DNA from 4 places in the Enterobacter sp. C3_dUdeg genome. Region 4 is predicted to be linked to each of the others. Evidence: predicted binding sites of a transcription regulator. Region 4 holds the regulator's gene; each other region holds the start of a gene.

Region 1 (5,947 bases), on a different contig from region 4:
TCTCCGCCAGCGTGAAATCAATGGCGTAGTAGCGACCATCTTTGCGCGCGCGGTCCGGGAAACGCTCCGCCACGTCCGTCACGCGGTCCAGATAGTGGTCATGCAGGACGACCAGCTGGTCGTCCTTGGTCATTACCAGATCCTGCTCCAGATAATCCGCGCCCTGGGCATAGGCCATCGCTTTCGCCGGGAGCGTATGCTCCGGCAGATAGCCGCTGGCGCCGCGGTGGGCGATAACGATTTTATCCGCCGCCAGCGCGGAGCCTGTCATCAGGCCCGCCAGCAGCAGGCCGGTTGTTACGTAAGATAATTTCATCGCAATGCTCCTTATTGACGACGCGCCAGCACTTCCGCGTGGTGACGTTTCTCACCGATCATGACCACAATGAGCAGCAGTACCGCCAGCACGCTGCCGCCGATCATCACCATAAACCCGCCGTCCCAGCCGAAGAAGTCTACGGTGTAGCCCACGATGGCGCTCGCCGCGACCGAACCGCCCAGGTAGCCGAACAGACCGGTAAAGCCTGCCGCCGTGCCTGCCGCTTTTTTCGGCGCCAGTTCCAGCGCGTGCAGGCCGATCAGCATTACCGGACCATAAATCAGGAAGCCGATAACGATCATGCAGGCCATGTCTACTGATGGGTTGCCCGGCGGGTTGAGCCAGTAAACGACGGTCGCGATGGTGACCAGGGTCATAAAGAACACGCCCGTCGCGCCGCGGTTGCCTTTAAACACCTTGTCCGACATCCAGCCGCAAAGCAGCGTGCCCGGGATCCCGGCATATTCATACAGGAAATAGGCCCACGAGGATTTATCCAGCGCGAAGTGCTTCACCTCTTTCAGGTAGGTCGGGGACCAGTCCAGAATGCCGTAGCGAAGCAGGTAAACGAACACGTTAGCCACCGCGATGTACCACAGCAGCTTGTTCGGCAGAACGTACTTCATGAAGATCTGTTTTGCGGTCAGCTCTTCTTCGTGCTCCTTGCTGTAATCATCCGGATAGTCGTTTTTGTACTCTTCAATCGGCGGTAGGCCGCAGGACTGCGGCGTATCGCGCATCAGCGCGAAGGCGAAAATCGCCACGACGATAGCGCCAAAGGCAGGCATATAGAGCGCAGCGTGCCAGTCGTTGAACCAGGCCATCCCCAGCAGGAACAGCAGCGGCGGAATACCGCCACCGACGTTATGCGCGCAGTTCCAAACCGACACGATCCCGCCGCGTTCCTTCTGCGACCACCAGTGCACCATGGTACGTCCGCACGGCGGCCACCCCATCCCCTGGAACCAGCCGCAGAGGAACAGCAGCACGAACATAATCGCAATACTGGACGTCGCCCACGGCACAAAGCCCATGAACAGCATGACCGCGGCCGCCAGGATCAGGCCGGCGGGGAGGAACACGCGCGGATTCGAGCGATCCGATACGGAGCCCATGATGAATTTGGAAAAACCGTAGGCAATTGAGATCCCCGACAGCGCGAACCCCAGATCGCCGCGGGAGAAGCCCTGCTCCACCAGATACGGCATCGCGAGCGCGAAGTTTTTACGTACAAGGTAGTACGCCGCGTACCCGAAGAAGATCCCCAGGAAAATTTGCCAGCGCAGACGGCGGTATAGCGGATCAATTTCTGCCTCTGGCAGACGCGCCCTGTGCGGCGCAGGTTTGAAGATACTGAGCATAACAGCCTCCGTGGCCTTGAATTGAATGGGCAGGTGGCTCGCACCTGAATTCCAGAGGCGGGGATGTTAAGAAATCACGGTGATTGTTACTGTGAATCAACGCACAGATTGTTACAGAAATATGACAGAATGCGCAAAAAAGCGCATGAAATCACGTTCCACTTTCGAATTTCGCGCGTTTATGTTCGAAATCAAACAAACCACACTATTGGTATGGCTAAATGATAAAAAAACGAACATAGAGGGTAAACAATGACCATTCACGATCCTCGCTACAGCGATGTGATAATCATTGGCGGTGGCGCAACCGGCGCCGGGATCGCACGCGACTGCGCCCTTCGCGGCTTAAGCGTCACGCTGCTGGAGCGCCACGATATCGCCACGGGCGCAACCGGGCGTAACCATGGTTTGCTGCACAGCGGCGCGCGGTATGCGGTGACCGACGGTGAATCCGCACGCGAATGTATTGCTGAAAACCAGATCCTCAAGCGTATCGCCCGCCACTGCATTGAGCCGACCGACGGCCTCTTTATTACTCTTCCCGAAGATGACCTCGCCTTTCAGGACACCTTTATTACCGCCTGCACTGCGGCGGGCATTCAGGCTGAGGCCATGGACCCGGCGCTGGCGCGGCGGCTGGAACCGTCGGTTAACCCGGCGCTTATCGGCGCGGTAAAAGTGCCTGACGGCACCGTTGACCCCTTCCGCCTGACCGCCGCCAATATGCTGGACGCCCGCGAGCATGGCGCGCAAATCCTGACCGGGCACGAAGTGACCGGGCTTATCCGTGAAGGTCATCGTATCTGCGGCGTGCGGATCCTTGATACGCAATATAACGAACACAGCGAGCTGTATGCCGCCGTGGTGGTTAACGCGGCGGGGATCTGGGGGCAGCGCATCGCGGAATACGCGGACCTGTCGGTACGCATGTTCCCGGCAAAAGGCTCGCTGCTGATCCTCGACCACCGTATCAATAACCACGTGATCAACCGCTGCCGCAAACCGTCTGATGCCGATATCCTCGTCCCGGGCGACACCATTTCGTTAATCGGTACCACCTCAACCCACGTCGACTACAGCGAGATTGACTACAACCGCGTGATCGCCGAAGAGGTCGACATCCTGCTGCGCGAAGGGGAAAAACTGGCCCCGGTGATGGCGCAGACGCGTATTCTGCGCGCCTACGCGGGCGTGCGTCCGCTGGTTGCCAGCGACAACGACCCGAGCGGACGTAACGTCAGCCGGGGCATCGTGCTGCTCGATCACGCCGAACGCGACGGCATGGACGGGTTTATCACCATCACCGGCGGCAAGCTGATGACCTACCGCCTGATGGCCGAGTGGGCGACCGATGCCGTCTGCCGCAAGCTGGGCAATACCGAACGGTGCGTGACGGCAGAGCAGCCACTGCCCGGCTCGCGTCAGTCCACCGAAAAAACGCTGCAAAAAATTATCTCCCTGCCCGCGCCGCTGCGCGGATCCGCTATCTACCGCCACGGCGACAGAACGCCGCAGTGGCTCGGTGAAGGACGCCTGAGCCGCAGCCTGGTATGCGAGTGCGAAGCCGTCACCGCCGGTGAGGTGCAGTATGCGGTGGAGAGCCTGACGGTCACAAGCCTGCTCGATCTTCGTCGCCGCACCCGCGTGGGAATGGGTACCTGTCAGGGCGAGCTGTGCGCCTGTCGTGCCGCCGGGCTGCTGCAGCGTTTTCACACCACTACCGCCACCCAGTCGCTCGATCAGCTCAGCGCGTTTTTAAACGAGCGCTGGAAAGGCATTCAGCCTGTCGCCTGGGGCGATGCCCTGCGCGAAAGCGAATTTACCCGCTGGGTCTACCAGGGGCTTTGCGGTCTTGAGAAGGAGCAACGCGATGAAATTTGATACCGTAATCGTCGGCGGCGGGCTGGCAGGCCTGCTCTGCGGCATCAAGCTCACGAAGCAGGGGCTGCGCTGCGCCATTATCACCCGGGGCCAGAGCGCCCTGCACTTCTCGTCGGGCTCGCTGGATCTGGTGGACGACGCGTACCGCGATAAGCTCCCGCCGGAGCATCCGTATCACCTGATTGGCGCCCAGCATATTGACCGCTTTGCGCTGGAAACCGAAGCGCTGCTGGCAGACTGCGGCGCGCGTCTGAAGGGAAGCGCCCGGCTCAATCACCAGCGCGTCACGCCGCTCGGCACCCTGCGCTCTGCCTGGCTCAGCCCGGAAGAAGTGCCCGTTGCTCCCTTCAACGCCGCGCGCGTGCGGGTCGTGGGCATTAGCGGCTTTCTGGATTTTCAGCCCCATCTCGCGGCGGCGTCGCTCTGTCGCCAGGGCGTCAATGCCGAAACGGCAGAGATAGAGCTGCCTGAGCTTGATGTCCTGCGCGACAACCCGAGCGAATTTCGCGCGGTGAATATCGCCCGTTTTCTGGATAACGAGGACAAATGGCCGCTGCTGTATGACGCGCTCAGACCGCTCAGCGACAGCTGTGACGCCCTGCTGATGCCCGCCTGCTTTGGTTTACGCGACAACCGGCTCTGGCGCTGGCTCTCGGATCGTCTGCCCTGCTCGCTTGGCCTGCTGCCAACCCTGCCCCCTTCCGTCCCCGGCATTCGCCTGCATACCCAGCTCCAGCGCCAGTTTGTCGCGCAGGGCGGCGTGTGGATGGCGGGTGATGAGGTGAAAAAAATCACCCTGACCGACGGCGCGGTCAGCGAAATCTGGACGCGCAACCACGACGATATTCCGCTTCGCGCGCGCTTTACGGTTCTGGCAAGCGGCAGCTTCTTCAGCAACGGGCTACTGAGCAGCCGGGAGGGCATCCGGGAAGCCATTATGGGGCTGGATGTTCGCCAGCGTGCCTCCCGCGCGGACTGGTATCAAAGTGATTTCTTCTCGCCGCAGCCCTGGCAGCAGTTCGGCGTGATTGTCGATAACCAGCTGCATCCGCAACTTTCCGGTAAGCCCGTCAGTAATCTTTTTGCCATCGGCTCGCTGCTGGGCGGGTACGATCCCATTGCCCAGGGATGCGGTGGCGGGGTCTGCGCCGTCACGGCGCTGTATGTGGCAGAGCAGATTAGCCAGAGCACGGAGGCTGAACAATGAACGACACCCGTTTTGAAAGCTGCATTAAATGCACGGTGTGTACCACCGTCTGCCCGGTGAGCGGCGTGAACCCACGCTATCCCGGACCAAAGCAGGCCGGGCCGGACGGCGAGCGTCTGCGCCTGAAGGACGGCAAGCTGTACGACGAGGCGCTGAAATACTGCATCAACTGCAAACGCTGCGAAGTCGCCTGCCCGTCGGACGTTAAAATCGGCGATATTATCCAGCGCGCCCGGGCGCGCTACAGCACGCAAAAGCCGACGCTGCGGGACGCTATTCTGAGCCATACCGATCTGATGGGCAGCGTCTCGACGCCGTTTGCCCCGCTGGTGAATGCCGCGACCTCCCTCAAACCGGTGCGTCAGCTGCTGGATGCCACGCTGAAGATAGACCATCACCGCAGCCTGCCGAAATATTCTCACGGCACCTTCCGCCGCTGGTACAAATCCGTCGCGGCGGAGCAGGCGCAGTACGCCGACCAGGTGGCCTTTTTCCACGGCTGCTATGTGAACTACAACCACCCGCAGCTGGGCAAAGATCTGCTGAAGGTGATGAACGCCATGGGAACGGGCGTTCAGCTGCTGAACAAAGAGAAGTGCTGCGGCGTACCGCTGATCGCCAACGGGTTTACCGATAAAGCGCGCAGGCAGGCTCAGAGCAATGTCACGTCACTGCGCGAAGCGATTGTCGATAAAGGTATTCCGGTGCTGGCGACCTCGTCCACCTGTACCTTCACCCTGCGCGATGAGTACCCGCATCTGCTGGACGTGGATAATACCGGCCTGCGCGAGCACATCGAGCTGGCGACACGCTTCCTGTGGCGCAAGCTCGATAGCGGGCAGACGTTGCCGCTGGGAAAATTGCCCCTGAAAGTGGTGTATCACACGCCGTGTCATATGGAGAAAATGGGCTGGTCGCTCTATACGCTTGAGCTGCTGCGGTTAATTCCGGGCCTGGAGCTGACGGTGCTGGATTCGCGCTGCTGCGGGATTGCGGGAACCTACGGCTTTAAGCGTGAAAACTACGAAACGTCGCAGGCGATTGGCGCCCCGCTGTTCCGTCAGATTGAAGAGAGCGGCGCGGATATCGTGGTAACGGACTGCGAAACCTGCAAGTGGCAGATTGAGATGTCCACCAGCAAGCGCTGCGAACATCCAGTCACCCTGCTGGCGAAGGCGC
Region 2 (5,947 bases), on a different contig from region 4:
CCGCTAATAGCACCGTCATACCTAACTCCCGGTTTAAGCGCGCCAGCAGCTGCCCCAGCTTCTGGGCGAAGCTGTGTCCTGCGCCGTGCAGGGGCTCATCGAGGATCAGCAGGTGCGGACGGTTCACCAGCGCGTTAGCCAGCGCCAGCTGATACTGATCGTCCGGAGAGAGCGTGTTCGCACGGGCCTGTCGCAATGCGTAGAGCGCCGGAAACAGGTCGTAAACGTCACTTTTCGCTTCCGGGTTGGGTTTCCCCATCGCCCGCATGGCGATATGCAGATTCTCCTCAATCGTTAGCTGGGAGAAGATCCGCCTGTCCTGCGGGACATAGCCTATCCCCGGTCCTGAGCATGGTTCTGGCGGCTGGTTAAGCAAGTCGCGCGGCGGCGCGCCCGCCTCGTGCCAGATGATGCTGCCGCTTTCAACGGGCACTCTCCCGGCGATGCAATTCATGAGGGTGGTTTTCCCCATCCCCGGCAGGCCAACGACGCCTGTACACATCCCTTGCGGAAAATCCAAATTCACGTTCCATAGCGTATGTTGGCTTCCGTAAAACTGATTCACAGCACGCAGACTCAACATCTTTTTCTCCTTAAAAATGTGTGTAGGTGAGGCTCGTGTTTGAATCTGCAAAACCCCTGCCAGAAACCGAAAAGTGTTCAAAAAAACGGCTTTTTTAGGAATGAATCACCAGAAAGCGGTTTATAAAAAACCGGATTGCACAGCGACGGTGCTGGAGGTGGTGAGTTGTGGTGCAGAACCCAAAATGATGAAAATGTGAGCAAGATCCCATCGACTGGTTATGAATGACGCAACTGTTAATCATCAAAAAATAGCTATAAAAATTTTTTACTGCCGTCTCGTGGGAAAAACCGGGAATTTGCCGAGCGCCAGTCTGTATGGGCTGGAAGCAGTTATCCACTATTCCTGTGGATAACCATGTGCATTAGAGTTAGAAAACACGCGATAAGCGAGAGAAGACGCGGCTTACGCCCAAATTGGCGCGAAACGCGGCTTTAGAAAATATCGTTTATTATTTAATTGCTTAGATAAAAGCAATTCCCGTCATGAAAGTGTCACCCGTTGCCACAAAACTATCATTACCTGGCTTGACAAATGTTAAAAAAGAAAAAGTTCTGGGGATAACCTGACCTGACTGGTGTTTTATATTGTCACAGTCCAAATTTTGGCCGCTATCGCGCTAATCATTCAGGCGCTATGCTAAATATCCTGACATGCTACTGGTTTTTCATCCAGTGTTTTTTACTGGCATTCCTGGCAACAACGAGTAAAATTACTCACCTGCCGCTTATAACGTCATCAGGTCGTCGCCCATGAGTAAACCGTTCAAATTGAATTCTGCTTTCCGTCCATCTGGCGATCAGCCTGAGGCGATCCGTCGTCTGGAAGAGGGGCTGGAAGACGGGCTGGCGCACCAGACGCTGCTGGGGGTAACCGGCTCGGGTAAAACGTTCACCATCGCCAACGTGATTGCGGATCTCCAGCGTCCAACGATGGTGCTGGCACCCAACAAAACCCTGGCCGCACAGCTTTACGGCGAGATGAAAGAGTTCTTCCCGGAAAATGCGGTGGAGTATTTCGTCTCCTACTACGACTACTACCAGCCTGAAGCCTACGTGCCGAGCTCTGACACCTTCATCGAGAAGGATGCCTCGGTGAACGAACACATCGAGCAGATGCGTCTGTCGGCCACGAAGGCGCTTCTGGAGCGTCGCGATGTGGTCGTCGTCGCGTCGGTTTCCGCGATCTACGGTCTGGGCGATCCGGATCTCTATCTCAAGATGATGCTGCATCTGACGCAGGGGATGATTATCGACCAGCGTGCCATCGTTCGCCGTCTGGCGGAGCTGCAGTACGCCCGTAACGATCAGGCGTTCCAGCGCGGCACCTTCCGCGTACGCGGAGAGGTGATCGACATCTTCCCGGCGGAATCGGACGATATGGCGCTGCGCGTCGAGCTGTTTGACGAAGAGGTTGAACGCCTGTCGCTCTTCGACCCGCTGACCGGTCACGTTGAGTCGGTGATCCAGCGCTTTACCATCTACCCGAAAACGCACTACGTGACGCCGCGCGAGCGTATCGTGCAGGCAATGGAAGAGATCAAAGTGGAGCTGGCCGAGCGCCGTAAGGTGCTGCTGGCGAACAATAAGCTGCTGGAAGAGCAGCGCCTCAGCCAGCGTACCCAGTTCGACCTTGAGATGATGAACGAGCTCGGCTACTGCTCCGGCATTGAAAACTACTCGCGCTTCCTCTCCGGGCGCGGGCCGGGCGAGCCGCCGCCGACGCTGTTTGATTACCTGCCGGCAGACGGTTTGCTGGTGATCGACGAATCCCACGTCACGATCCCGCAGATCGGCGGGATGTACCGCGGTGACCGGGCGCGTAAAGAGACGCTGGTGGAGTACGGCTTCCGCCTGCCGTCGGCGCTGGATAACCGTCCGATGAAGTTTGAAGAGTTTGAGGCATTAGCGCCGCAAACCATTTACGTCTCGGCCACGCCGGGCAACTACGAGCTGGAGAAATCCGGTGAAGACGTTGTCGATCAGGTTGTGCGTCCGACCGGGTTGCTGGACCCGATTATCGAGGTGCGTCCGGTGGCCACGCAGGTGGACGACCTGCTCTCGGAAATCCGCGCCCGTTCCGCCATCAACGAGCGCGTGCTGGTCACCACGCTCACCAAGCGTATGGCGGAAGACCTCACTGAATATCTCGAAGAGCACGGCGAGAAGGTGCGCTATCTGCACTCGGATATCGACACCGTGGAGCGCATGGAGATTATCCGCGATCTGCGTCTGGGCGAGTTTGACGTGCTGGTGGGGATCAACCTGCTGCGAGAAGGTCTGGACATGCCGGAAGTCTCGCTGGTGGCAATTCTGGATGCGGACAAAGAGGGCTTCCTGCGTTCTGAACGCTCCCTGATCCAGACCATCGGCCGTGCGGCGCGTAACGTCAACGGTAAAGCGATTCTGTACGGTGACAAAATCACCCCGTCGATGGCGAAAGCGATTGGCGAAACGGAGCGCCGCCGCGAGAAACAGCAGCGCTACAACGAAGAGCACGGCATTACCCCGCAGGGGCTGAACAAGAAGGTCGTGGATATTCTGGCGCTGGGTCAGAACATTGCCAAAACCAAAGCGAAGGGTCGCGGCAAAGCGCGTTCAGTGGTGGAAGAGGATACCGTCGTGCTGACCCCGAAAGCGCTGCAGCAGAAAATCCACGAGCTGGAAGGGCAGATGATGCAGCACGCGCAGAACCTGGAGTTCGAAGAGGCGGCGCAGATCCGCGACCAGCTTCATCAGCTGCGGGATCTTTTCATCGCGGCATCGTGAGTAAAGCGTTGTTTTCTCCCTCTCCCGGTGGGAGAGGGATCCCCAGTAATTTTTGAACAGAAGCAATAATGTTGTTTCAGAGCGATTGAAGGCTATCAGCGATGCTCTGGTCCGGCTGTAAATCGCTGAGGCGTTTCCTGCAGGCCGGGGCGAGGCGCAGGGATGCGCCGAGAAGGACGTTACCTCCGCCCGTACCCGATAAGCCGGAAGGAATAAGCCGATGACAAAATTGCCGGGAGCAATTTTGGACAGCGCTTGCGCTGGCCCCGAAGGGGGGAGCCCCAGGGATGGGGCGAACAATCCGCGCAGCGGCGATTTACCGCCGGGAGCCCGGGTCGCCAGGGTGGTGGCGACTGAGCCACCCTGGCACGTTCACCGGTCATGTCGTTACAGGGTAGCAAGGAACATAAAGTGAACGGAATGACCACCAGAGTCGTATGTTCCCCCTCACCCCAGCCCTCTCCCTCAAGGGAGAGGGGGTCGTCCGTGCGGGCATTATTATGAGGGCATCAGGCCGCACAAAACGAACCTAGCCTAGCGCCTGAATCGCCTTCTCCAGCGCCTCGCGCAGCAGATGACGGTCATGGCGATACTTGATATCGCTGGCCTCCAGCGGCTCCTGCACCACCAGACGATCGCCAATCCCTGACACATCCACTTTTGGGCCCACGACTACGCCGTCAATGATTTTCTTGCCGACGTAATGCTCCATTAATTCCAGTTTGTCAGCCAGCGACAGGCTGGCCGCCGCGGGGCTCAGTTCACGTCCCAGGTTACCGATGTAAACCATCGGGGCAGGGGTGCGGCGCAGCGCCTGAGCCAGCTCTTTTACGAGTAGAATTGGCATCAGGCTGGTATAAAAACTGCCCGGACCGATCAGGATAAGATCCGCTTCCCCGATGGCCTCCACCGCTTCTCGCGTGGCGGGCACGCTCGGATAGGTCATTAACTCCGTTGGCGGCAGGATGAGCTGGTCGATATTCACCTCGCCGTAAACTTCATGCCCTTCGGCGTCGATGGCCATCAAGTCTACCGGTTGTTCTGACATGGGGATCAGGAATGCGTCCACTTTGAGCAGATTACGGATTAAGTTGATGGCTTCCAGAGGCCGTACGCTCAGGTGATCGAGCGCCTTTAACATCAAATTTCCGAGGTTATGCCCGGAAAGTTCGCCATTACCGCCAAAACGGTACTCAAACATCGCCGACGCGACGCTAGGCTCGGTAATTAACTGGTTCAGGCAGTTGCGCATATCTCCCCAGGCAATGCCGCCTTCGGCACGACGAATGCGCCCGGTTGAGCCGCCGTTGTCGGTGGTAGTTACTATCCCTGTCAGCCTTGAGCCGAGTGACGACAAAGAGGACATAACCCGGCCTAAGCCGTGTCCTCCGCCAAGAGCGACCACTCGGTCAAGATCCGCAAAAGTGCGATTGCGCATACGTATTCCTTATCACGTTCGATCGCGTAACAGTAACCTAACTACCCCTAAAAGACGATGCCTCACCCGATGCAAAATGACGTATATCAATGTGAAAATGCGGTTTTTAGGTATTCTGTAGCGAAAATGCAGGAACGATTCGCTATATAGATAATTATACAGCGAAAAGCGAGAATGGCGTCGTCAGAATTTCCGCGCTACTATCGCCCTAACCACGTTTTCAAAATTGAAAACATACACTCTAGCCCTTGTGCCTGTGTCGAAAGATATGGCGCTCTGGCCGTGGCGAATTTGCCACCAGGGTACAGAAAGAAATGACTGTGCCTCCCGATCTGGAAAGGTGTACATGGCTTCACAACTTACTGATGCTTTCGCGCGTAAGTTTTATTACTTACGTCTGTCGATTACCGATGTGTGCAATTTCCGTTGCACCTACTGCCTGCCCGATGGCTACAAACCGGGCAGCGTCACCAATAACGGCTTTCTCTCCGTGGATGAAGTGCGCCGCGTCACGCGCGCCTTCTCTGAACTCGGCACCGAAAAAGTGCGTCTGACCGGCGGCGAACCCTCCCTACGCCGCGATTTCCCCGACATCATTGCCGCCGTGCGTGAAAACGAACGTATCCGCCAGATTGCGGTGACCACCAACGGTTACCGCATGGCGCGTGACGTGGCGAACTGGCGCGATGCGGGGCTGACGGCGATCAACGTCAGCGTCGATAGCCTGGATGCCCGTCAGTTCCACGCCATTACCGGCCAGGATAAATTTCAGCAGGTCATGGACGGCATCGACGCGGCATTTGCGGCCGGGTTCGAGAAGGTCAAAGTCAACACGGTGCTGATGCGTGATGTGAACCATCACCAGCTCGATACCTTCCTGGCGTGGATCAAATCCCGCCCTATACAGCTGCGTTTTATCGAGCTGATGGAAACCGGCGAGGGCAGCGAGCTGTTCCGTCGCCACCACATCTCCGGCATGGTGCTGCGCGACGAGCTGCTGAAACGCGGCTGGATCCATCAAATCCGCCAGCGCAGCGACGGCCCGGCGCAGGTCTTCTGTCACCCGGATTATGAGGGTGAGATTGGGCTTATCATGCCCTATGAGAAAGACTTCTGCGCCAGCTGCAACCGCCTGCGCGTCTCCTCCGTTGGCAAGCT
Region 3 (5,947 bases), on a different contig from region 4:
ACCCGCTCGCACTATCGTCAGTTCGATCTCGATCAGGCCTTTTCGGCCAAAATCTTTGACCGCTATCTGAACTTGCTGGATTACAGCCATAACGTTTTGCTCGCCAGCGATGTCGAGCAGTTCGCTAAGCGCAAATCCGAGGTGGGTGACGAGTTGCGTTCTGGCAAGCTGGATCTGTTCTACGATCTCTACAACCTGTCGCAAAAGCGCCGCTTTGAACGCTATCAGTACGCGCTGAAAGTGCTGGAACGTCCGATGGACTTCACCGGTACTGACACCTTTAATCTGGATCGCAGTAAAGCACCCTGGCCGAAAGACGAAGCCGAGTTGAATGCGCTGTGGGACGGTAAAGTTAAATACGACGAACTGAGTCTTAAGCTGACCGGCAAAGACGAAAAAGAGATCCGTGACACGCTGACGCGTCGTTACAAATTCGCCATTCGTCGTCTGGCGCAGACCAACAGTGAGGATGTTTTCTCACTCGCGATGACCGCCTTTGCGCACGAAATCGATCCGCACACCAACTATCTCTCTCCACGCAACACCGAACAGTTCAATACCGAGATGAGCCTGTCTCTGGAAGGTATCGGCGCGGTGCTGCAGATGGACGATGATTACACGGTGATCAATTCCATGGTCGCGGGTGGCCCGGCATCCAAAAGCAAAGCGATTAGCGTAGGCGATCGCATTGTGGGTGTAGGACAAACAGGCCAGAACATGGTCGACGTGATCGGCTGGCGTCTCGATGACGTGGTTGCGCTGATCAAAGGTCCGAAAGGCAGCAAGGTTCGTCTGGAAATTCTGCCTGCCGGTAAAGGCACCAAAACCCGTATCGTTACCCTGACCCGCGAGCGTATCCGTCTGGAAGACCGCGCGGTGAAAATGTCGGTGAAAACCGTGGGTAAAGAGAAGGTGGGTGTTCTGGATATTCCGGGCTTCTACGTGGGGCTGACTGACGATGTGAAGGTTCAGCTGCAGAAGCTTGAAAAGCAGAACGTCAGCAGCATTATCATCGACCTGCGCAGTAACGGCGGTGGGGCGCTGACGGAAGCGGTTTCACTCTCCGGTCTGTTCATTCCATCTGGTCCTGTGGTTCAGGTGCGCGATAACAACGGTAAAGTGCGTGAAGATGCCGACAACGACGGTGTGGTCTACTACAAAGGCCCGCTGGTGGTCCTGGTTGACCGCTTCAGTGCTTCCGCGTCTGAAATCTTTGCCGCTGCAATGCAGGACTATGGCCGCGCGCTGATCGTCGGTGAGCCAACCTTCGGGAAAGGCACCGTTCAGCAGTATCGCTCTCTGAATCGTATTTACGATCAGATGCTGCGTCCGGAATGGCCTGCGCTGGGCTCGGTTCAGTACACCATTCAGAAATTCTACCGCGTGAACGGCGGCAGTACGCAGCGTAAGGGCGTAACGCCGGACATCATGATGCCGACAGGCACGGAAGAGACCGAAACCGGCGAGAAGTTTGAAGATAACGCCTTGCCGTGGGACAGCATCAATGCCGCGACCTACGTGAAAGCGGGTGATATGACGCAATTTGGCCCTGAACTGCTGAAAGCGCATAACGACCGCATCGCGAAAGATCCGGAGTTCCAGTACATCATGAAGGACATTGCACGATTCAATGCCCTGAAAGATAAGCGGAATATCGTTTCTCTGAACTACGCACAGCGTGAGAAAGAGAATAACGAAGACGATGCAACCCGCCTGGCGCGTATCAACGATCGCTTCAAGCGCGAAGGTAAGCCTCTGCTCAAAAAACTGGACGATCTGCCAAAAGATTACCAGGAGCCGGATCCGTATCTGGACGAGACGGTGCATATCGCTCTCGACCTGGCGAATCAGGAAAAAGAGAAACCTGCCGTACAGCCCGCTCCGGCAAAATAATCACCCAACAGGCACAAGGAATTGTGCCTGTTTCTTTTTGTTCTTCATCCTTCCGTCAGCCAGATTTCCAATTGTGTAAAGTTGTGTCTTTCTGGTGACTTACGCCCGCCGGATGCTTGAAAATAGCCGCAATACCCATACGATGTGGGTAATCGCATAGTGCGTTTTGTTAAACTGAGGTAAAAAGAAAATTATGATGCGAATCGCGCTCTTCCTGCTCACCAACCTGGCGGTCATGGTGGTTTTCGGGCTCGTGCTAAGCCTGACAGGAATTCAGTCGAGCAGCGTTCAGGGTCTGTTGATTATGGCGCTGCTGTTTGGATTTGGTGGCTCGTTCATCTCCCTGCTGATGTCGAAGTGGATGGCACTGAAATCGGTGGGTGGTGAGGTTATTGAACAGCCGCGTAACGATATGGAACAGTGGCTGATGAATACGGTGGCTCAGCAATCCCGTCAGGCCGGGATCGCCATGCCGCAGGTGGCGATTTACCATGCCCCGGACATCAACGCTTTCGCGACGGGCGCCCGTCGCGATGCGTCACTGGTTGCCGTCAGCACCGGATTGCTGCAGAACATGAGCCGTGACGAAGCCGAAGCGGTTATTGCCCACGAAATCAGCCATATCGCCAACGGTGACATGGTGACCATGACCCTGATTCAGGGCGTGGTGAACACCTTCGTGATCTTCATCTCCCGTATTCTGGCGCAGATCGCGGCTGGCTTTATGGGCGGAAACCGTGACGAAGGTGAAGAGAGCAACGGCAACCCGCTGATCTACTTCGCCGTTTCGATGGTTCTGGAACTGGTATTCGGTATTCTGGCCAGCATCATCACCATGTGGTTCTCCCGCCACCGTGAATTCCACGCGGATGCCGGCTCGGCGAAGCTTGTTGGTCGTGAGAAGATGATTGCCGCGCTGCAGCGCCTGAAAACCAGCTACGAGCCGCAGGAAGCGAACAGCATGATGGCCTTCTGCATTAACGGTAAATCCAAATCGCTGAGCGAGCTGTTTATGTCTCACCCGCCGCTGGATAAACGTATCGAAGCGCTGCGCAGTGGGGAATACCTGAAGTAACGCTAAGAACCCTAATAAGCCGGGCAGGAGAACACTCCGCCCGGCTTTTTTTATGCCTGAACTTTGGGCTGTGTCACCCGCAGACCGCTGACGACCGCCGCGAGGGAAGCAAGGGCTCCCGCGGTGAGAAGCGCAACGTGGTTGCCGTTTTGCCCGGCGAGGTTAAACATCAGGGCAACCAGTGCCGCACCTGTGCTTTGCCCCAGAAGGCGCGCGGTCCCCAGCATGCCGCTGGCACCACCGCTGCGATGGCGCGGCGCGGAGGTGATAATGGTGTGATTGTTAGGGGACTGGAACAGGCCAAACCCTGCGCCGCACAGAATCATGCGCCAGATGATGTCCAGATCGGTTGGCGATGACGGTAGCAGAGCCAGCGCGAATAGGCCTGTCGCCATCACCGCCAGCCCCAACGCTCCCAATAAACCGGCATGGACGCGTTCAATTAAGTAACCTGCCAGCGGCGCCATCACCATGGTCGCCAGCGGCCAGGGGGTTAACAGCAGGCCGGTCTCCACTTCTGAACGGCCGACCACGCTCTGCAGAAAGAAGGGCAGAGAAACCAGGGCCAGCATCTGGGCGCAGAACGAGCAGACGGACGTGCAAATGGAGAGGGAAAAGAGGGGAATACGCAGCAGATCGACCGGCAGCAAAGGCACGGGGAGAGTGAGCTGGCGGCGAACAAAGAAGAAGCCGATCGCCAGTAGGGCGATGAGCTCCGCGCCGGTAAGCATCAGGGACTGTCCCTGCGCAAAGCCGCTCAGCGCCGTAATCAGCAGGCCAAAGGTCAGGGCATTCATCACCGCACTCGCCACATCGAAGCGCGGCATGGTGCTTTTGGGACCGTTAGCGGGAAGAAAGCGCAGGGCAAAGAATATAGCGACAATGCCCAGCGGCACGTTAATAGCAAACAGCCATTGCCATGACGCAACGGAAAGGATCGCCGCCGCTATGGTTGGCCCGGCGGCGGAAGAGACGGCGACAATAAACGAGTTTATCCCCATGCCGCGCCCCAGATGACGCTGCGGATAAATTAAGCGGATTAACGCCGTGTTTACGCTCATGAGCGCCGCGCCGCCAAAACCCTGCGCAATGCGGGCAAGCGTCAGGGTATGCAGTGAATCTGAAAGGGCGCATAACAACGACGTGAAGGTGAAGACCACCAGACCGCACTGATACACCCGACGATAACCGAACATATCGCCCAGGAAAGAGAACGAGAGCAGGGAAACCACAATCGCAATCTGATAGGCGTTAACAATCCATATCGAACTGGCGGGAGAGGCGTGCAGGTCGCTGGCGATGGTTGGCAGGGCAACGTTCGCGATTGCGCCGTCAAGGACGGCCATTGAGATACCAATAATGATGGTCGCTATAGCGCCATACCGCTGGGGTAAAGGCAGGCCATCGGAAAGGGTCTTTTCCATTAGGATTAAAAAAGCTCAGCGTGAAATTATTCTCAGGGTAACTATTTTAGCATTGTTACAGCCGCGATATGTCGCAGATTTGTAACGAAGTAAACGCGGATTGATTGCAGGTGACATGACGGGAACTTATAATAAAAACCGGTTCTGATTTTTATAAAACACTCTCTATGAGGTGGTAAATGGCTATTGCGGATTTGGATAAACAGCCAGATTCTGTTTCTTCCGTGCTGAAGGTTTTTGGCATCTTACAGGCGCTGGGGGAAGAGCGTGAAATAGGTATTACAGAGTTGTCGCAGCGCGTGATGATGTCTAAAAGCACCGTATATCGCTTTTTGCAAACCATGAAGTCGCTGGGCTACGTAGCCCAGGAAGGTGAATCTGAAAAATACTCTCTGACGCTGAAGCTGTTTGAGCTGGGCGCCCGTGCGCTACAAAATGTTGACCTGATCCGCAGCGCTGATATCCAGATGCGTGAAATCTCTCGCCTGACCAAAGAGACCATCCATCTCGGCGCGCTGGATGAAGACAGCATTGTTTACATCCATAAAATCGACTCCATGTACAATCTGCGCATGTATTCGCGCATTGGTCGTCGCAACCCGCTCTACAGTACCGCGATTGGTAAGGTTCTGCTGGCGTGGCGCGATCGTGAGGAAGTGAAGCAGATCCTCGAAGGCGTGGAATACAAGCAAAGTACTTCCCGAACCATTACCAGCACGGACGCGCTGTTAACGGTGCTCGATCGCGTACGCGAGCAGGGGTATGGCGAAGATAACGAAGAGCAGGAGGAAGGGCTGCGCTGCATCGGCGTTCCGGTGTTTGACCGCTTTGGCGTAGTAATCGCGGGCTTGAGTATCTCCTTCCCGACCTTACGCTTCTCCGAAGAGCGCCTGCATGAATATGTGGCTATTCTGCACACTGCCGCACGTAAGATTTCTGAACAGATGGGTTACCACGACTACCCGTTTTAACCTCTGCTCGTATAAAAAAAACGCCGCTCTGTTGCGGCGTTTTTTTTGCCAGTCATTTCACCGGCCGATTAGCCATTATCAATCACGACGGATGTCTTACGCAGGACCGGACAGTGGGTCAAGCCAACGATCCCGCTGTCCGTATGAAGATACTGCGCAGTGCTCACGCCCTGTGCTGTTAAATATTTACATTGAATCCCTAACCCGGCTGCGTTCTCGGTGCTTCCCACGAGCACACCGTAACCCGTGAGCAGAAGGCCAATCCAGACGATGGCCAGCGCAATAATTGTTCGAATGATGAAGCGCATCATTAACCTCTTTTGTCGTTGTTATCATAAAGCTAGCGTAAACGGTTTACACGATGAAACAAGTGCAGGATTCTGAAAAAAAGCGCGATGGCGGTACAGTTAGTCCTTGTTTAAGATAAGCGTGATAACCTCGTTACATCAGGTTTTTAGACGGAGTGTGGAGTGAAAAAAATACGCTGGGTAATTCTGATTATCGTGCTGATAGCGTGCGTGGTGTTATGGACGCAGACGATCAATGTGATGTGCGATCAGGATGTACAGTTTTTTAGCGGCGTT
Region 4 (5,947 bases):
ATGTCATAAAGCCCAGCGCGATGATGTCACGCGATTTTAAGTGATGGGTCATAAAACCTTACTGCCTGTGGATGTGGTGTTGAAAACATTGAGATTTTCGATATCCCTGACGGGACGATACAGCCGAAAATTTGCTCAATTTCAGCGGGAAATGCTCCCGTCCTGGCGTGGAGAAGAATAGTTTTTCGATTTACCACGCAAATACAGTCGGTCTGACAGTATCTGGGGCGCAATTTAAACGCTTATAACGTTTAAAGGCAAGGTGGGATCGTAAAACCAGAACAATATGCCAGCATGAAAATACACGTCAGAACAATACGCTATTTATAAGAAAAACCCATGGCTAATCATGCGAACAAAAAACAGTCAGCCGTATAAAATTCATCCGCGTTTCGCTTGACTGCAAAGCAAACGGGCCAGCAGACGCTGACCCGTGGAAAGGTAAAATGACACGCCTGCCGTCAGGCGATCTTTTTGGCAATTAATCGTTCCGGAATAACGAAACTGAAGCGGGTTCCTTTACCCAGCGTACTCTGAATATCGAGACGGCTTTCATGGTGATTCACCGCGTGTTTCACAATTGCCAGCCCCAGGCCGCTTCCGCCTGTTTGCCGGGATCGCGCTTTATCCACACGGTAAAAGCGCTCGGTCAGACGCGGAATATGCTCAGGCGCGATCCCCGGCCCGTTGTCTTCCACGCTAAACTCAGCCCCCGTTGGGGCATGGTGCCAGCGCACCACGATATTCGTCCCCTCCGGCGTATGATTCACCGCGTTATACACCAGGTTGGAAATGGCGCTCCGCAGTTCATCTTCGCTGCCCAGCACCTTCAGCGTATTGTCGACCTCAAAGGTCAGGTGATGCTTTTTGTGGCTTAGCGTCTGCGCTTCACGCTCAACTACCCGCAGCATCATCGGGACATCAATGGTCTCATTTAGCGCGAGCGTTGGCGCCGCTTCAATCTTCGAGAGCGTCAGCAGCTGCTTCACCAGCCCTTCCATCCGGTGCGTTTGCTCGCGCATGGTGTGCAGCGCTTTTTCACGCGGCGCGCCTTCAAGCGTTTGCTCCTGCATCATCTCCAGGTAGCCCTGAAGCACGGTCAGCGGGGTACGCAGTTCGTGACTGACGTTGGCGAAGAAGTTGCGACGCGCCCCTTCCAGCTGGTGCATCTGGGTGACATCTCGCGCCACCATCAGCCACTGCTTATCGCTGTAGGGCATCACGCGGATTTCCAGATGGCGACCATTATTAAGCTTCAGATTGTGCGGGCGGGTAAAATCACGCTTTTTCAGATACAGCGTGAACTCGGGATAGCGCAGAAGGTTGAGGATATTCTGACCATTATCATCGGGCCAGCGCAGGCCCAGCAGCTGTTGCGCAAGGCCGTTACACCAGAAGATCGTCCCTTCTTCGGTCGTCAGAATAACGGCATCCGGCAGCGACTCTGCACCGCTGCGAAAACGCTTAATCAGGCTTCCCAGCTCGCGGCGACGCTTTTTATTACGCATCTGCATCTGATGTAGACCGTACAGCAGCGGCTCCCAGCTGCCGCTTCCCGGCGGCGGCGTCATACTTCGGTCAACCCACAGCCACCACGAGAGGCGCAGCAGGTTCCAGAAATGCCAGATCAGCAGCCCGGTGACCGACGCCAGCAGAAACCACGGCAGGTGTCCAAGAAAGGCCCCCAGAAGGAAGGCCGGAATACAGCATAAGATCAGTTCAAAGACGAGCCTTTTCCATGACAGACGTTCCAGCACGCGTCACACTCCTGTCATTGTTCAGAAACGGGTAGAAAAACGATAACCCGTGCCGCGGACCGTCTGCACCATGCGATCGTGGCCGCTCAGTTCCAGTGCTTTTCGCAGGCGGCGAATATGTACGTCAACCGTCCGGTCTTCGACATACACGTTAGTTCCCCAGACGTTATTCAGCAACTGCTCGCGGCTGTAAACGCGTTCCGGGTGGGTCATAAAGAAGTGCAGGAGTTTAAATTCGGTAGGCCCCATGTCGAGGGGATTTTCACCGGTCATGACGCGGTGTGAGGTGGGGTCAAGGCTCAGCCCCTGCATCTCTATCACCTCTTCCACCGCCATCGGCGAAATACGGCGCATCACGGCTTTAATGCGGGCAACCAGCTCTTTTGGAGAGAACGGTTTAGTAATGTAATCGTCCGCGCCGGTCTCCAGACCGCGAACGCGATCCTCTTCTTCTCCGCGCGCCGTGAGCATCACAACCGGGATGTCGCGAGTCAGCGCTTCACGCTTCAGGTGTTTAATAAACTGCAGTCCGGAGCCGCCGGGCAACATCCAGTCCAGCAGAATCAGATCGGGCCAGGGTTCATTCAGCTGGTTCACTGCGCTGTCATAATCTTCCGCTTCAACCGGCTGGAAGCCGTTTTGCTCGAGCACGAAGCACACCATTTCACGAATTGGAGCTTCATCTTCTACGACCAGAATACGTCTCGCCATACTTTGCCCTGTCTTATCTTATTTAAGTTACAAGTTTGTAATTCGGCGCCATTATGCGTCAGATTTATGACAGATTTATGAAAAACAGTACCACGATAACGGGCAAACCGTTGTTTTATTACAGCGGTTATTTTCCCGTCTCTGAACGTTTATAATCCTGCTTTCTCTTTTTTGCCACGGATCAGCTATGCGCATACTTCACACCTCGGACTGGCATCTGGGTCAAAATTTTTACAGCAAAAGCCGTGCGGCTGAACATGAAGCTTTCCTGAACTGGCTGCTGGAAACGGCCCGGACACACGAGGTGGACGCGATTATTGTGGCGGGTGACATCTTTGATACCGGCTCGCCCCCCAGCTATGCGCGTGAACTGTACAACCGCTTCGTGGTGAATTTGCAGCAAACCGGCTGTCATCTGGTGATTGTCGCCGGTAACCATGATTCCGTCGCGACGCTCAATGAATCCCGCGACATCCTGGCATTTCTCAATACCACCGTCGTCGCCAGCGCCGGGCACGCCCCGCAGATCCTGAAAAAACGCGACGGCACGCCGGGGGCGGTGCTGTGCCCCATTCCCTTTTTGCGTCCGCGGGACATCGTGCAAAGTCAGGCGGGGCTGTCGGGCGCGGAAAAACAGCAGCATCTCCTGCAGGCCATCACCGACTATTATCACCAGCAGCACGCCGATGCCTGCGCCCTACGGGGCGAGCAGCGGATTCCAGTGATTGCGACCGGCCATCTCACCACCGTCGGGGCCAGTAAAAGTGACGCCGTACGTGAGATCTATATCGGCACGCTGGATGCCTTTCCGGCGCAGAACTTCCCGCCAGCCGACTACATTGCGCTCGGACATATTCACCGGGCGCAGATCGTCGGCGGCAGCGAGCACATCCGCTACTGCGGCTCGCCTCTTTCGCTCAGCTTTGACGAAACGGGCAAAGCCAAGTCCGTCCATCTGGTGAGCTTCTCCGAGGGAAAACTTCACGCCGTCGAGACGCTGGAGGTCCCGGTCACCCAGCCGCTGGCGGTGCTGAAGGGCGATCTTGCCGCCATTACCGCCCAGCTTGAGCAGTGGCGCGGAACAGCGCTTAACCCGCCCGTCTGGCTGGATATCGAAATCACCACCGACGACTACCTGCACGATATGCAGCGTAAAATACAGGCGCTGACGGAAGATTTACCCGTCGAAGTCTTACTGGTACGCCGCAGCCGCGAGCAGCGCGAGAAAATTCTGTTAAGCGCTCAACGTGAAACGCTCAGTGAGCTTCGGGTTGAAGAGGTGTTTGAACGCAGGCTCTCGCAGGAGGAAATTGACGACGCGAAGCGCGCAAGACTCAGCGAACTGTTCAGCCATACCCTGCATGCGCTCAATGATGAGGAAGAAAACGCATGAAAATTTTGAGCCTGCGCCTGAAAAATCTCAACTCCCTCAAGGGCGAGTGGAAAATTGACTTTACCGCGGAGCCGTTTGCCAGCAACGGGCTGTTTGCCATTACCGGCGCGACCGGGGCAGGTAAAACCACCCTGCTCGACGCCATCTGTCTGGCGCTTTATCACGAAACGCCGCGCCTGCAGAAGGTCTCTCAGGCGCAAAACGACCTGATGACGCGCGACACCGCCGAGTGCCTGGCGGAAGTGGAGTTCGAGGTAAAAGGCACCGCCTATCGCGCATTCTGGAGCCAGAACCGCGCGCGCAACCAGCCGGACGGCAACCTGCAGGCGCCGCGCGTGGAGCTGGCGCGCTGCGAAGATGGCAAAATCCTGGCCGACAAAGTGACGGATAAGCTGGAGCAAACCGCTGCGCTCACCGGGCTGGACTATGGCCGCTTCACCCGCTCGATGCTGCTCTCACAGGGGCAGTTTGCCGCCTTCCTTAATGCCAGGCCGAGCGATCGCGCCGAATTGCTGGAAGAGCTGACCGGCACCGAGATCTACGGCCAGATTTCCGCCATGGTGTTTGAGAAACACAAAGCCGCCCGCAGCGTGCTTGAAAAGTGCGAGGCGCAGGCGGCGGGCGTCGTGCTGTTGAGCGAAGAACAGCAGCAGCAGTTGCAGCAAAGTTTGCAGGCGCTTACTGACGAAGAGAAAACCCTGCTGGTTCAGCAGCAAAGCCAGCAGAAAGATTTTCAGTGGCTTACGCGCCATGATGAGCTCGTGCTTGAGCAACAGCGCGTCACTGTGATGCAGCAGCAGGCGCAGCAGGCGCTGACGAACGCTGCGCCAGAGCTGGCAAAGCTCCAGCTTGCTCTGCCCGCCGCCCAGCTTCGACCGCTTTGGGAGCACCAGCAGGAGCAAACCGCGCGTCTGACGCAAACCCAGCAGCGAATTGTTGAAGTAAATACTCGCTTACAAGCCAAAACCGCACTGCGCGCGCGGATCCGTCATACCGCCCAGCGTAATCATGGGCAGCTTCAGACCGAACTGAAGGCGCTGGCGCAGTGGCTGGCGGAGCACGAGCGCTATCGCCTGCTGGGGCAGGAGATTGCCGGCTGGCGTGCCCAGTTCTCACAGCTTAACCGCGACAAAACGCAGTTATCCTCGCTTGCTGCGCGGATGGGTGAATTACGCAACAGGCTGGCTGAGATGCCGGAAAATGCGCTTACGCTGACGGCGGATGAGGTCAGCGCGGCCATGGAGCAGCAGTCCCGGTCACGCACGTTGCGCCAGCGGCTAACGTCGCTGCATGCCCGCTATCAGCCGCTGCAAAAGCGCCTGCGCCAGAGCGGTGAAAGCGTGCAGAAGGCCCAGGCCGATCAAAACAAACTCAATGAAACGCTGACGCTGCGTCGCCAGCAGTACAAAGAGAAACACCAGCACTTTCTGGATCTTAAAGCCCTCTGCGAACGCGAAGCGACGATTAAAGACCTGGAAAGCTATCGTTCCCGGCTTGAGGCCGGCAAACCCTGTCCGCTGTGCGGCTCCAGCGAACACCCCGCCGTTGCGCAATACCAGTCGCTTGAGCTGACGGATAACCAGCGCCGCCGCGATACCCTGGAAAAAGAGGTCGCCGCGCTTAAAGAGGAAGGCCTGCTGGTGCTGGGACAGGTTAATGCCCTGACGCAGCAGATCCAGCGCGAGACAGACGAAGCGCAGACTCTCTCTCAGGAAGAGCAAGCGCTCACTAAAGAGTGGATGGAGGCCTGCGCTTCCCTGAACATAGCGTTGAATATTCAGGAAGATATCACGCCATGGATGAACGAGCAGGAACAGTACGAGCGCCAGCTTTATCAGTTGAGCCAGCGTCTGACCCTGCAAAACCAGCTAAACGAGCAGGAAGTGCTGGAGCGACAGTATCAGCAGCAGCTGACGGCCGCGCGCCAGGCGCTGGAAAACACCCTGCTCTCGCTATCGCTTAACGTACCTGAAGACGGCAATGAAGCCGCCTGGCTGCACGCCCGCGAAGCGGAATTCGCGCAGTGGCAGGAGAAACAAACGCAGCACGGCGTGCTTCTGGAACGCATAAACGCGCTGAAGCCGCT

The links. The regulator PhoB, encoded in region 4, activates phosphate uptake and scavenging genes when phosphate is short. The targets are predictions, from matches to a motif close to CTGTCATAAAACTGNCNNAT.
Region 1: glpT (glycerol-3-phosphate transporter) is a predicted target of PhoB. The motif match lies at 1,789-1,808, and genes of this name have one in related genera.
Region 2: uvrB (excinuclease ABC subunit UvrB) is a predicted target of PhoB. The motif match lies at 1,085-1,104, and genes of this name have one in related genera.
Region 3: kdgR (DNA-binding transcriptional regulator KdgR) is a predicted target of PhoB. The motif match lies at 4,461-4,480, and genes of this name have one in related genera.

Annotation. Positions count from the first base shown of each region.
Region 1 covers NZ_BAAKFX010000001.1:102,050-107,996, reverse strand. Annotated here, with positions in the region: gene glpQ (glycerophosphodiester phosphodiesterase) at 1-316, opposite strand, end outside; gene glpT (glycerol-3-phosphate transporter) at 328-1,680, opposite strand; gene glpA (anaerobic glycerol-3-phosphate dehydrogenase subunit A) at 1,933-3,561, shown strand; gene glpB (glycerol-3-phosphate dehydrogenase subunit GlpB) at 3,551-4,768, shown strand; gene glpC (anaerobic glycerol-3-phosphate dehydrogenase subunit GlpC) at 4,765-5,947, shown strand, end outside.
Region 2 covers NZ_BAAKFX010000004.1:312,198-318,144, reverse strand. Annotated here, with positions in the region: gene AC27FC_RS13550 (ABC transporter ATP-binding protein) at 1-583, opposite strand, end outside; gene uvrB (excinuclease ABC subunit UvrB) at 1,336-3,351, shown strand; gene yvcK (uridine diphosphate-N-acetylglucosamine-binding protein YvcK) at 3,881-4,789, opposite strand; molybdenum cofactor riboswitch at 5,015-5,148, shown strand; gene moaA (GTP 3',8-cyclase MoaA) at 5,136-5,947, shown strand, end outside.
Region 3 covers NZ_BAAKFX010000001.1:510,696-516,642, forward strand. Annotated here, with positions in the region: gene prc (carboxy terminal-processing peptidase) at 1-1,893, shown strand, start outside; gene htpX (protease HtpX) at 2,087-2,968, shown strand; gene AC27FC_RS02385 (MFS transporter) at 3,019-4,392, opposite strand; gene kdgR (DNA-binding transcriptional regulator KdgR) at 4,572-5,363, shown strand; gene AC27FC_RS02395 (YobH family protein) at 5,432-5,671, opposite strand; gene mgrB (PhoP/PhoQ regulatory lipoprotein MgrB) at 5,834-5,947, shown strand, end outside.
Region 4 covers NZ_BAAKFX010000002.1:396,126-402,072, forward strand. Annotated here, with positions in the region: gene brnQ (branched-chain amino acid transporter carrier protein BrnQ) at 1-52, opposite strand, end outside; gene phoR (phosphate regulon sensor histidine kinase PhoR) at 462-1,757, opposite strand; gene phoB (phosphate response regulator transcription factor PhoB) at 1,779-2,468, opposite strand; gene sbcD (exonuclease subunit SbcD) at 2,656-3,861, shown strand; gene sbcC (exonuclease subunit SbcC) at 3,858-5,947, shown strand, end outside.